Regions from separate parts of the Streptosporangium sp. NPDC002721 genome, predicted to be linked through region 2. Evidence: riboswitches for the same ligand, from Rfam matches in the RefSeq annotation. Region 2 holds a riboswitch; the other holds the start of a gene.
What was found. Region 2 has a riboswitch for thiamine pyrophosphate ahead of ACFYWM_RS05995 (purine-cytosine permease family protein). Riboswitches for the same ligand answer to the same signal wherever they lie in the genome.
Positions count from the first base shown of each region.

Region 1: another riboswitch for thiamine pyrophosphate. It lies ahead of ACFYWM_RS17365 (TenA family protein); the one in region 2 lies ahead of ACFYWM_RS05995 (purine-cytosine permease family protein).

Region 1 covers NZ_JBIAQI010000011.1:112,852-118,098, forward strand. Annotated here, with positions in the region: gene ACFYWM_RS17340 (cobalamin biosynthesis protein) at 1-202, opposite strand, end outside; gene ACFYWM_RS17345 (phosphotransferase enzyme family protein) at 186-992, opposite strand; tRNA gene ACFYWM_RS17350 (tRNA-Arg) at 1,400-1,473, shown strand; gene ACFYWM_RS17355 (MazG nucleotide pyrophosphohydrolase domain-containing protein) at 1,598-1,972, shown strand; gene ACFYWM_RS17360 (hypothetical protein) at 2,300-2,794, shown strand; TPP riboswitch at 2,905-3,003, shown strand; gene ACFYWM_RS17365 (TenA family protein) at 2,991-3,674, shown strand; gene ACFYWM_RS17370 (TetR/AcrR family transcriptional regulator) at 3,765-4,397, opposite strand; gene ACFYWM_RS17375 (SDR family oxidoreductase) at 4,513-5,247, shown strand, end outside.
Region 2 covers NZ_JBIAQI010000003.1:391,645-396,891, reverse strand. Annotated here, with positions in the region: gene ACFYWM_RS06005 (PAS domain S-box protein) at 1-770, opposite strand, end outside; gene ACFYWM_RS06000 (methylated-DNA--[protein]-cysteine S-methyltransferase) at 896-1,480, shown strand; gene ACFYWM_RS05995 (purine-cytosine permease family protein) at 1,504-2,877, opposite strand; TPP riboswitch at 2,869-3,007, opposite strand; gene ACFYWM_RS05990 (rhodanese-like domain-containing protein) at 3,155-3,478, opposite strand; gene ACFYWM_RS05985 (TenA family protein) at 3,629-4,234, opposite strand; gene ACFYWM_RS05980 (DM13 domain-containing protein) at 4,250-4,846, opposite strand; gene ACFYWM_RS05975 (GPP34 family phosphoprotein) at 5,038-5,247, shown strand, end outside.

The DNA.
Region 1 (5,247 bases), on a different contig from region 2:
GGACCACGTGCAGGACGCCCCGGGCCCGGCCGTCCCCGTACACCCGCCGCTCCACCCCGGCGGCGGCGGTGCCGAACAGCGCGACCGGATGCCCGCGCCGGGGGTCGGCGAGCACGGCGTCGATCGCGACCCCGGCGAGCATCCCCACCCCCTCGGCCACTCCCCTGCCCCTGGTCTTCCGCCGCCTAGACGAGATGCTCATGGAGCTCATCCTGGTGGGTCTCCAGCCACACCCGGGCCCGCCGGATGCGCTCCCCCGCCCCACCGGCCCACATCCGGGCCCACCCGCCGCCGTTGCCCTGCGCCTCGGCCTTGGCCCGCATCGCGTGATAGGAGCGGTCGAAGCGGAGCCGGGCGAGATCCAGCAGCCGGCGGCGGTCCCGGGGCACCAGCCCGTACGCGTCGCAGAACAGCCGGAGCCGGGGACCGACGTCGAGGCGGCGCTGGAGCGGTTCCAGATCGATGGGGTCGGCGATCGGCGCCCAGTGGCGCAGCGTGGTCACCACGTCGAACAGCCGGGTCGTCGGCCGGGCCATGTCGAAGTCGATCAGCGCGGCGGGACGCCCGTCGCGGAAGATCACATTGTCGAGGTTGACGTCACAGTGCCCGACCAGCTCGGGGACCGCGTCGTCGTTGGACCCGGCCTCCCAGACGGCCCCCCGAGGCGGGACGAACCCCTCCGCCGCGTCGTGGAACCCCCGCAACAGCCGCGCCAGCGCGCCCAGCGTCTCCCCGGTGAGCGCGTACGGAGGCAGCGGCCTGGCCGCGGACTCCCCCTCGACGTAGCTCAGGACCTCCCTGCCCCGCTCGTCCACCCCCAGCGCCCGGGGAGCACCCTCGAACCCGGAACGCTCCAGGTGGAGCAGAAGCGCGTGCACCGACTCCGTGGAAGCCCTGCTGGGCCGCCGGACGGTGTCCCCGACCCGCACCACCCCGTCGGTAACATCACCGCCCAGAAGGGGAATCTCCTCTTGGATCGTGGTGACGAACATGGCATACGAGCCTAGACCGCCCCGCCTCCCCAGGAGAACGATTCGGGCACACCGCCCCCGCCGGACAGGCCCCCTAAAAACCCTCCCGCCCCCACCCTCCCCCTCCCAGACCTCCGGCCCCCGCGCTTCCTAACACCCCGCCCGCCCCCGCCCGGACTCCCAGCCCCCGCGCTTCCGAACACCCCGCCCACCCCCGCCGCGCCCGACGGAAGACCGACCAGGTCAGCGGCCCAGAAACCTCGCCCTCCGCCCCGGTTCCCCTCTTCCGAACGGCCCTCACCCACCCGAGCCGGAGCGGGTGAGCGATCGCTCCCCCCGGGAAGCGGGAGATCCACAGAGTGATCCTTACGACACCGACCCAAAACCGATACGTGGGCACTCCCTGGATCATGCACAATTGAGCGGGAGCACCCTTAGCTCAGCTGGACAGAGCACCGGACTTCTAATCCGACGGTCGCAGGTTCGAATCCTGCAGGGTGCGCGATCAAGACCAGGTCATCCACGCGCTGACCTGGTCTTTCGCTTGTCCAGGGCCCGAGCCCCTCATGCGGCTGCAGGTATCTGCTCCGGACCTCGTTGTCGGACCCGTCTCCTACACTCCCGGCATGGACTTGAGGCAGCTCACCGACGAGGTCGAAGCCGTATCGAGCACCTACGCTCTCAAGCACGGGATCATCCGGGATGACACCTGGTTCCTGCTGAAGCTTCAGGAAGAAGTCGGTGAGCTGACGCAGGCGTTCCTCATGCGCTCCGGACAGGCCAGGGACAAGGGCTGCTCTCCGGAGGAGCTGGAGTCGAACTTTCGATCTGAGCTCGCGGATGTCCTGTCCCAGGTCCTGCTCATGGCGCGACATCACGGGGTCGATCTGGAGGCGGAGATTGAGCGGAAGTGGATGCCGTGGCACCCTGACCGGCTCCCCGCACATGGTGGGAGCCGAGCGGCCGAGGCTGGCTCGAACGACGCTGTGGACTCCGCGTAGACAGAACCGGTCGCCACGGTGAGGCTGTGCCCCTTGCTGGATCCCGGCCCAGTCCCGCAGGCTGCCGGAGGAGTGGGACGCCCTGCCCAAGGGCTCGTCCTACCTCGGCAGCGTGGGTATCGAAGAGCTGTCGGTGAACGTGCGTGACCTGCTCGCAGACGCGGACGACACATCTGCGTCCCCCACGATGTCAGGTTGGGCTGTGAAGCCGACAGTCATAACCCAACCGAAAACCGTCGACCTCCGTGTCAATGGCCAAGCGCGTGTCGCCGCTGGTGGCCAGGAAAGATCATCCATGCTTGCCGGACAGACACGATGGAGGACGACGTGGTGATCGTGCAGCGGATCGTGATCCGGTGGACCAAGCAGGCGCGTGGCGCCGAGGAGGCCACGCGTCGACGCGAGATCCCATCGGCGTTCGAGCTGCCGCCGATGCCCGACGCGCCGCTGATCGTCCATGATCTCCTCGCCGACGAACAAAACAGGTACGCACCCACCGGCGTGGTCAACGGTCATTCATTCCCGGCGCGGCTCGACGGGCTGCGGTTCCGGCTGTCCGAAGCGGCGGTCGAAGTGGAGCGAACCCCGGTATGGGCCGCGTACCCGACCAACCGCCATCCCAGCCGGGTGTTCCTGCTCCACCCAGGAGAGCGCGCGCGTTACCGGGCCAACTTCCGCTTCAGCGGATACAGCACCCAGTGGTACTACGAGCAATGGACCGTCAACATCGCTCACGAGCCATGGCGGCGCGACCTCTTCCTGGCGGAGAAGGTGGACCACGACAAGGACGAGCGGGTCTCTTTGTACGGCGGGCACCGCTGACCCGGCCGTTTCACTTTCGGGCGATGCGAACGAACACGGCGCCAGGTGCGAACCGGCCCTCCGATGAAGATCACCTGGCCTGTCAGGCGGGCGAGCGGGCTGTTACTCTCGATCATGACGCGGGGTGCCCCGGAAGATCTGGGGCTGAGAGCACACCCGTCGAACCTGATCTAGTTCGAACTAGCGAAGGGACGTCATGTTCTGCGACGAGGTCTGGGCACGTTCGGCCGCACTGCTACGAGCCATCCATCGGCACCCCTTCAACACCGCGCTCGGCGAGGGCACCCTCGACCGGCGGCGGTTCGCCTTCTACATCGTGCAGGACGCCAGGTATCTCGGGGCGTTCTCCAAGGCGCTCGCCACCGCCTCGGTGCGGGCCGACGACTCCCAGGAGGCCGCGTTCTGGTCGCGCAGCGCGCACGCCGCGCTGGACGCGGAGCGGACCCTGCACGAGGGCTACATCGAGGAGTACGGTCTGACCGCCGCCGATCTCTCGGAGATCCGGACCTCGCCCACCTGCCTGGGCTACTCCTCCTTCCTGCAGGCCACCGCGCTCTCCGCGCCGTACCCGGTGCTCGTGGCCGCCGTCCTGCCGTGTTTCTGGGTCTACCAGGACGTCGGCGCGGCGCTTCTGAAGCAGACCCGCGACATGGCCGACCACCCTTACCGGGCGTGGATCTCCACCTATGCCGATCCGGACTTCGCCAAGTCGGTCGAGCAGGCCAGGGAGATCACCGACCGGCTGGCGGCCACGGCGGACGGCGCGACCCGCACGGCCATGGCCGAGGCGTTCGTCCAGGCCACGGAGTACGAGTGGATGTTCTGGGACAGCGCGTGGCGCCGGGAGTCGTGGCCCACGGCGCAGTGGCTGCCCGGCTGACACCGGCGCGTCCCGGCGCCGACCCGGTCACGCGAAAGCCGGGCCCCATGCCACAGGCCGTGGCCACTGGAAGGAGATCCGCCGCCGGGCTCAGATGAGGTCGGCCTCGATCAGGGCCAGCAGGCCGGCCGCCGCGTCGTGCGCGCGGGTCCACAGCTCGTCCGGACCGGGGGTCGGGCCGCCGAGGAGGGCTGTCTCGACGAGGTCGGCCTGCAGCAGCGCGGCGAAGGTCCGCGCGCCCCGCAGGGGGTCCCGGATCTTGGTACGCAGGCTGTCCGGCCAGCGGTCGAAGTAGCGGGTGAGCTGGGCGAGCTGGTTGCCGATGACATCGCTCCGGTAGCGCTTCCCGAGCTCGGGAAAGCGCGGGGCCTCCCGGGTCACGACGCGGTAGAGCGCGAGCTGCTCCGCGGAGAGGACGAACGGCAGGTGATGACCGCCCGCCTGGGTGAGGCCCTCCAGGGGAGGCAGGTCCAGCCAGGGCGGCTCCTCGGCTCCCGGATTGGCCACGCAGGCGGTCTGGATCACCGCGACGAACAGGTCGTCCTTGTTGTCGAAGTGCCGGTACAGCGTCTTGATGGACACTCCGGCGCTCTCGGCGATCCGGTTCACCGAGCTGCCCGCGTAGCCGTCCTCGAGGAAGGCCTCCAGCGCGGCCTTGAGGATCACTTCGCGTTTGCGCTCCATGAGACCCGCCTTCGGGTCGTCCGCGGCCCAGGTACGCATGCTCTCTCCCTCGGGTTCGCATCGCCTTGACAAAGCATACGACAGCAGGCACTGTCATGACGTACGACAGCGATCGCTGTCGTACGCGCAGGGACAGCGAAGAGGAGTGATGAACATGTCCGGTCTCACCGGGAAGACGGCACTGGTGACGGGCGCCAGCCGGGGCATCGGCCGGTACACCGCACAGCGGCTGGCCAGGGACGGAGCGCGGGTGGCCGTGCACTACGGCACGAACGAGCAGGCCGCCAGGGACACCGTCGCCTCCATCGAGGCCGACGGCGGCTCGGCGTTCCTCCTGCGGGCGGATCTGGCGGCCCCCCATGCGGCGGAGGCCCTGTGGACGGCGTTCGACGAGCACGCCGACGGAGTGGACATCCTGGTCAACAACGCCGGGGTGGTCGTCTACGGCGACGTGAACGAGGTCGCGGAGGAGGACTTCGACCGGCTGTTCGCGGTCAACGTCAAGGCGCCCCTGTTCCTCGTCCAGCACGGCCTGAGCCGCCTGCGCGACGGCGGCCGGATCATCAACCTCTCATCGGCCGGCGCCTACCTCGCCAGCCCGATGGCCACCATGTACACCATGACGAAGGGCGCGATCAACACCCTCACCCTCACCCTCGCCTGGCACCTGGGCGACCGTGAGATCACCGTCAACGCCGTCGCGCCGGGCTTCACCGACACCGAGATGAACGCCTGGTTCGCCGACCCGGCGGCCAAGGCGTGGGCCGCCTCCCAGGGCGTCCGGGGCCGGGTCGGGCAACCGGACGACATCGGCGACATCATCGCCTTCCTCGCCTCCGACGACGCCCGCTGGATCAACGGCCAGGTGATAGACGCCACCGGCAGCGGT
Region 2 (5,247 bases):
TACAGCGCGCCGTACGACCGCCCGCCCATCGCCGCGAGGCCGAGCGCGATGGTGTGCAGGCCGGGCAGTTGCGACCAGATCAGCCGGTCCAGGCGGTCCTGGTCGCCGGTCTCCAGCAGGACGGTCCTGCCCTCGCGCAGCAACTTGCCGACCAGGCTGGTGCGCAGGTCGGCGGTGGAGTCGCGCATCGGGTCGGGAAGGTTGTGGCAGGCCACGAGGCGGAGCCGGTCACCCTCGATCATCACGAACCCGCCCGCGTCGGCCCCGGTCAGGTCGGTGAGGCTCGCCGCGATCCGGTCGAGCACAGCGGGCAGCTCCAGCTCGGCGTTGATGTCGGCGACCACGTCGGTGAGCCTGCGGACGAGCTGTGCCCGGCGGGCGTTGCGGTCGTTGGCGGTCTCGTCGTCCTGGGCCAGGTGGTAGACGCTGACGTAGCCGAGGAAGGCGCCGTCCGGCGCGGACATCGCGCCGGTGTCGACCCGTACGTCGAGCAGGCCGCCGTCGCGGTGGAACCGCTTGGTCCGCAGCGAGACCTGGCCGCCGGTGCGCACCTTCTCCAGGACCGCGTTGTGCTCGGCCGTCAGCTCCTCGGGAACCACCGGCACCCGGCGGCCGACCGTCTCGTCGGCCGACCAGCCGAAAAGGCGTTCTGCGGCGGGATTCCAGGTGAGAACCGTCTGCTCGCGATCGATGGCGACGATCGCGTTGGGCGCCGCGGCGACGACCCCGCGGCCGATGCCCCCGTCACTGTCGGCCCTGTAGTCCACCACACACCCATAGTGCCGTCTCGACCGGCCTGATCTTGGCACTTTCGTCCCGCACGTGTTGCCACTGGCCGGGCGATCCGTCCGATACTCTGCGGTCACCACACACCTGGATACGAAAGGGTGGGGCCATGTCATCCGGCGACATCGATGCATTGCTACGGGTGACCTCGCCCGACTACGTCGGCAAGAGCCATCCCGACATCGCGTTCGGCACGCTCGACGGCCCGCTGGGGCGCCTCACCCTCGCCGTGACGGGCAGGGGTGTGGTGGCCTGCAGCTACGAGGACGAGAACGTCGTCTTCGAGCGCGTCAGCAGGGAGGTCGGCACGTTCATCGGCCCCGACGCCCGGCGGCTCGACCCGGTGCGCCGGGAGCTGGACGCCTACTTCTCCGCCCGGCTCCGCGCCTTCACCATCGCCGTCGACCTGCGCCTGGCCACCCAGTTCTCCAGGACCGTGCTGCAGATGATGCTCGCGGTGCCGTACGGGACGGTGACGACCTACCTGGAGATCGCCGAGCGGATCGGCAGGCCGCGCGCGCTGCGCGCCGTCGGCAACGCGCTGGGCAGCAACCCGGTGTGCGTCATCGTGCCGTGCCACCGGGTGGTCGAGAGCGAGGCCGTCCTCGGCGGGTACGCCGGGGGCCCGGCCGCCAAGGAACGCCTGCTGCGCATCGAGTCCGCCGCCCTGCTCCGCGGCCCCGGCGGCGCGTAGGCCTCTTCCGCGCCAGGAAACTGTCAGGAGCGGCGCCGGAGCGCGCCGAGCCCCAAGGTGACGAGACCCGCGACGAGGAACGCGCCGACGGACGCGCTCATCCACGGCTGCGGGACGAAGCCGAGCGCGTCGCGGGCCCCCTGCCAGAACGAGGTCCACCACGCGAGTTGCGAGCCGGCCGGCAGCGCGGCGAGCATCCACCAGGTCACGAAGCCCAGCACCCACGGAAGCACCATGAGCGGGCGCGAGGGTGCGGTCTCCGAGGTGTCCCAGCGCCTGTCGCCGCCGAGCAGGAAGTAGTCCACGGCGAGCACCGCGAACATCGGCACGAAGACCGCCCCGATGAGGCCGAGGAAGCCGGTGTAGGTGTCGGCGCTGACGAAGATCGCGAGCAGGGTGACCAGCGCGCCGATGACCGCGGAGATGACCCGGCGGTCCAGCCTGGGCAGCAGGTTCTGCAGCGACATCGCGGTGGAGTAGACGTTCACGAACGACTGGTCGGTCTCGCGCAGCACCAGGATGCCGAAGAACAGCGGGCCGAGGGCCGCGGCCACGAACGGGTCCCAGACCTGGTTCGGGTCGTTGCCGACCAGCGCGAGCGCCGCGATGCCGAGGGTGAGGCAGGCCACCTGGGCGATCGTGTAGCCGCCGACGACCCCGGTGAAGGCGGCCCGGCCCGAGCGGGAGAAGCGGGCGAAGTCCGCCGCGACCGGCACCCACGAGACCGACAGCGCGATCACGTAGTCGACCGAGGGGGCGAACGCCTCCCAGGACCCGCCGCCGATCGCCGGTCCCCGCTGGAACAGGGCGACCATGAACCAGATCATCGAGATCACCACGCCGGCGGTGACGTACCTGCGGAGCAGGCGGACCGCTCCCAGCGGCCGGATGGTCAGCGCGGTGGTGATCACCCCCGCGACCACCACCCAGACCGCGTAGGGCACCTCGACGCCGAACGACCCGGCGATGGCCTGGGCCCCCTGGGCGATGACCCACAGCTCGAAGGCCCCCCAGCCCAGCATCTGGACGATGTTCAGCACGGTCGGCAGGTAGGAGAGCCTGGCCCCGAACAGCCCGCGCAGCAGGACCATCGCCGGAGCGCCGGTCCGCTGCCCGGGAATCGCGGCCAGGCCGACCATCGCGGTGCCGATGACGCTGCCCACGACGGCGGCCAGGATCGCGGCCACGAAGCTCAGCGGCCGGTCCCCGAGCGGGTTGATCAGCGTGATCGCGCCGGAGAACCCGAGCAGGCTCACCCCCAGGTTGGCCCAGAGCGCGCCCTGGTCGAGCACGCCGAGGGCCTTGGGGGGAGCCTCACCGAGGGTGAGGGGCGCCTCGACCGCCCCGGGGCTCCCGGAGTCGCCGGAACCCTTGGAATCAACGGTGGCAGACGTCATCACGCACACTCCCTACGCCGGCATTACCCGGACAGGTTCATGCGGTCGGCGGTGCGTCCGAGGGTCAAAGACCCTCCGCGTGGTTCCGCCCTCTCAGCCCGGTCACGCCCGAGCTCCCGCGGTAGACATTCGCCCTGATTATGCCATCCATTCCTTTCTTGGCAAGGGCCCTCTCGTCTTGGCGAGGACCTCCTCGCGCGCCGCACGGCCCCCGTCCACGGGCGCCCCGGCCGGCGGTGCCGCCGCCGAGGACGTCCCCTCACGCGGTCCGGACGGCTCAGGCGACGAAGGGGTCCTGGCCGCTCTCGGCGACCATCGGACGCCCCGCGCCGTCCCAGGACTGCATGCCGCCGCCGACGTTGATCGCGTCCCAGCCGACGTGGTTGAGCCAGGCGGCGGCGTTCGCGGAACGGCCGCCGACCCGGCAGATCACGTAGACGGGCGCCCCCTTGGGCACCTCGTCGACCCGGGACTGCAGCTCGCCCAGCGGGATGTGGACGGCACCGGGCGCGTGCCCGGCACGCCACTCGTCGTTCTCTCGTACGTCGAGCAGGAACGCGTCATCCGGCACGGCCTGTGCCTCGACCTCAGGAACACTCATGCGCCCATTGTTTCCAACTCCTCCACCGGATGGAGCGCAAAGCCCCGTGGATGCCCTCATCCGGACCTTCAATTTCCCCTGATAGGGGGCTAATTCGGTACGTCCGCCCCTACCAGATCGCCCGGCTCGGGCGGCCGTACGACGGCGAGGTCAGGGCACGTCCCAGAAGGCGAGTTCGTGGGCCATTCCCTCGGTGAACAGCTTCCCCGCCCTGTCCGGGTCCGGCGCCGCCTCGTCGATCATCACCGCGATGCGCCCGGTCAGCTCGGCGAAGGCCGGGTGGGCGTAGGTGTCGATCCAGGCCCGGTAGCGGGGCTCGTCCGGCGGGTTCTCCGCCAGCGCGCGGCCGAGCGTGGAGTAGCCCCACATGCAGGGGTAGAGCGCGGCCAGGCCGTCGGCGTAGACGGCCGCGGAGTCGAGCAGGAACGAGGTGTACGCCGCGCAGGCCGGGCCCTTCCTCGCCCCGCCGAGGTCGGCGCCGAACTCGGCCGACAGCGACCGGTGCAGGCTCAGCTCCTCGTGGAAGGTGGCGTGCGCCAGGTCCACCAGGTCGCCCAGATGCCCGTCAGGGGCCTGCCAGGCGAGCCGCGAGAAGACGCGGACGTAGTCGAGCAGGAACAGGTAGTCCTGCTCCAGCCACGACCGGAACACCGGCTCGGGCAGGTCCCCCCGCGCGATGCCCGCGACCGTCGGGTGGGCGAGCTGCGCCTCGACGAGCGGGCGGCCGATGGCGTGGAGTTCCTCAGAAACGCTCATGGGTCGGAGATTGTGTCAGGTCAGGGTGGCGGCCCCGAAGGAGACGCCGAAGCGCTTGCACCAGATGGTGACGGACCTCAGGCTGTCGAGGTCGGCCCCGGCGGGGACGGCGTAGTTGGCGTTGCCCCTGTTGCCCTTCAGCTCGCCGAGTTCGAGGTGCTCGCCGTCGTCCAGGTTGAACCATCCGGCCCTGCCCTCCTTGACGGGCTGGTCACTGAGCCAGACCCGCAGGTCCGGGCCGTCGGAGGTGTCCAGGTTCTCGATCCGCAGGACCCGGCTCCCGTCGGGCAGCTCCAGCATCCTCGCCCTGCCCTCGGTCTCGTGCTCGTGGGAGACGAACGTGCCCGTGGCCAGGACCTTCGGCTCCCGGGCGGGCGTGGTCGGCGCGGCGGGGGTGGCGGACGCGGCGGGCTCCGTGGTTCCGGTGGCCTCCGGGCCGGGGGACGCCGGGGACGCCGGGGACGCCGCTACGGCGGGCAGCGCCTCGTTCACCTCGACGGTGGTGAACAGGCGCCACGGCTGGAACAGATACAGCGCGACACCCAGCGCGACGGCGCCGAACGCCAGGACGCCCCAGGTGACGGGATGTCGGAGCAACCTCTTGACTCTCATCGGATACCTCCGGCCTCCGGTGACGGGGGGACGTCGAGATCTCTCTGGTCTCGGTGCCGACGCTACCGGCGACACCGTCCTCGATCGCTTACGGAGTGCTTACGACCGCGAGACGACCTTGAGACGACCTTGAGATGACCGCGAAGCACCGGTGAGGCGACCGTGAAGCGCCCGCGACGTAGTGTCGAACGATGACGACGATCGCTGAGGAAGTGCTCCTGCTCGCGTACGACGAGAAGGAGGGCAGGCAACTCATCAGCTCCACCGAGCTGGACGCCGCGCTCGGCGGCGCCCTGCTGGCGGAACTGACCGTCAACGGCCGGATCGACCTCGCGGACAAGAAAGTCGCCGTTCTCGACGCGACCCCGGTCGGGGACGAGGAGCTCGACGCGGCGCTGGCC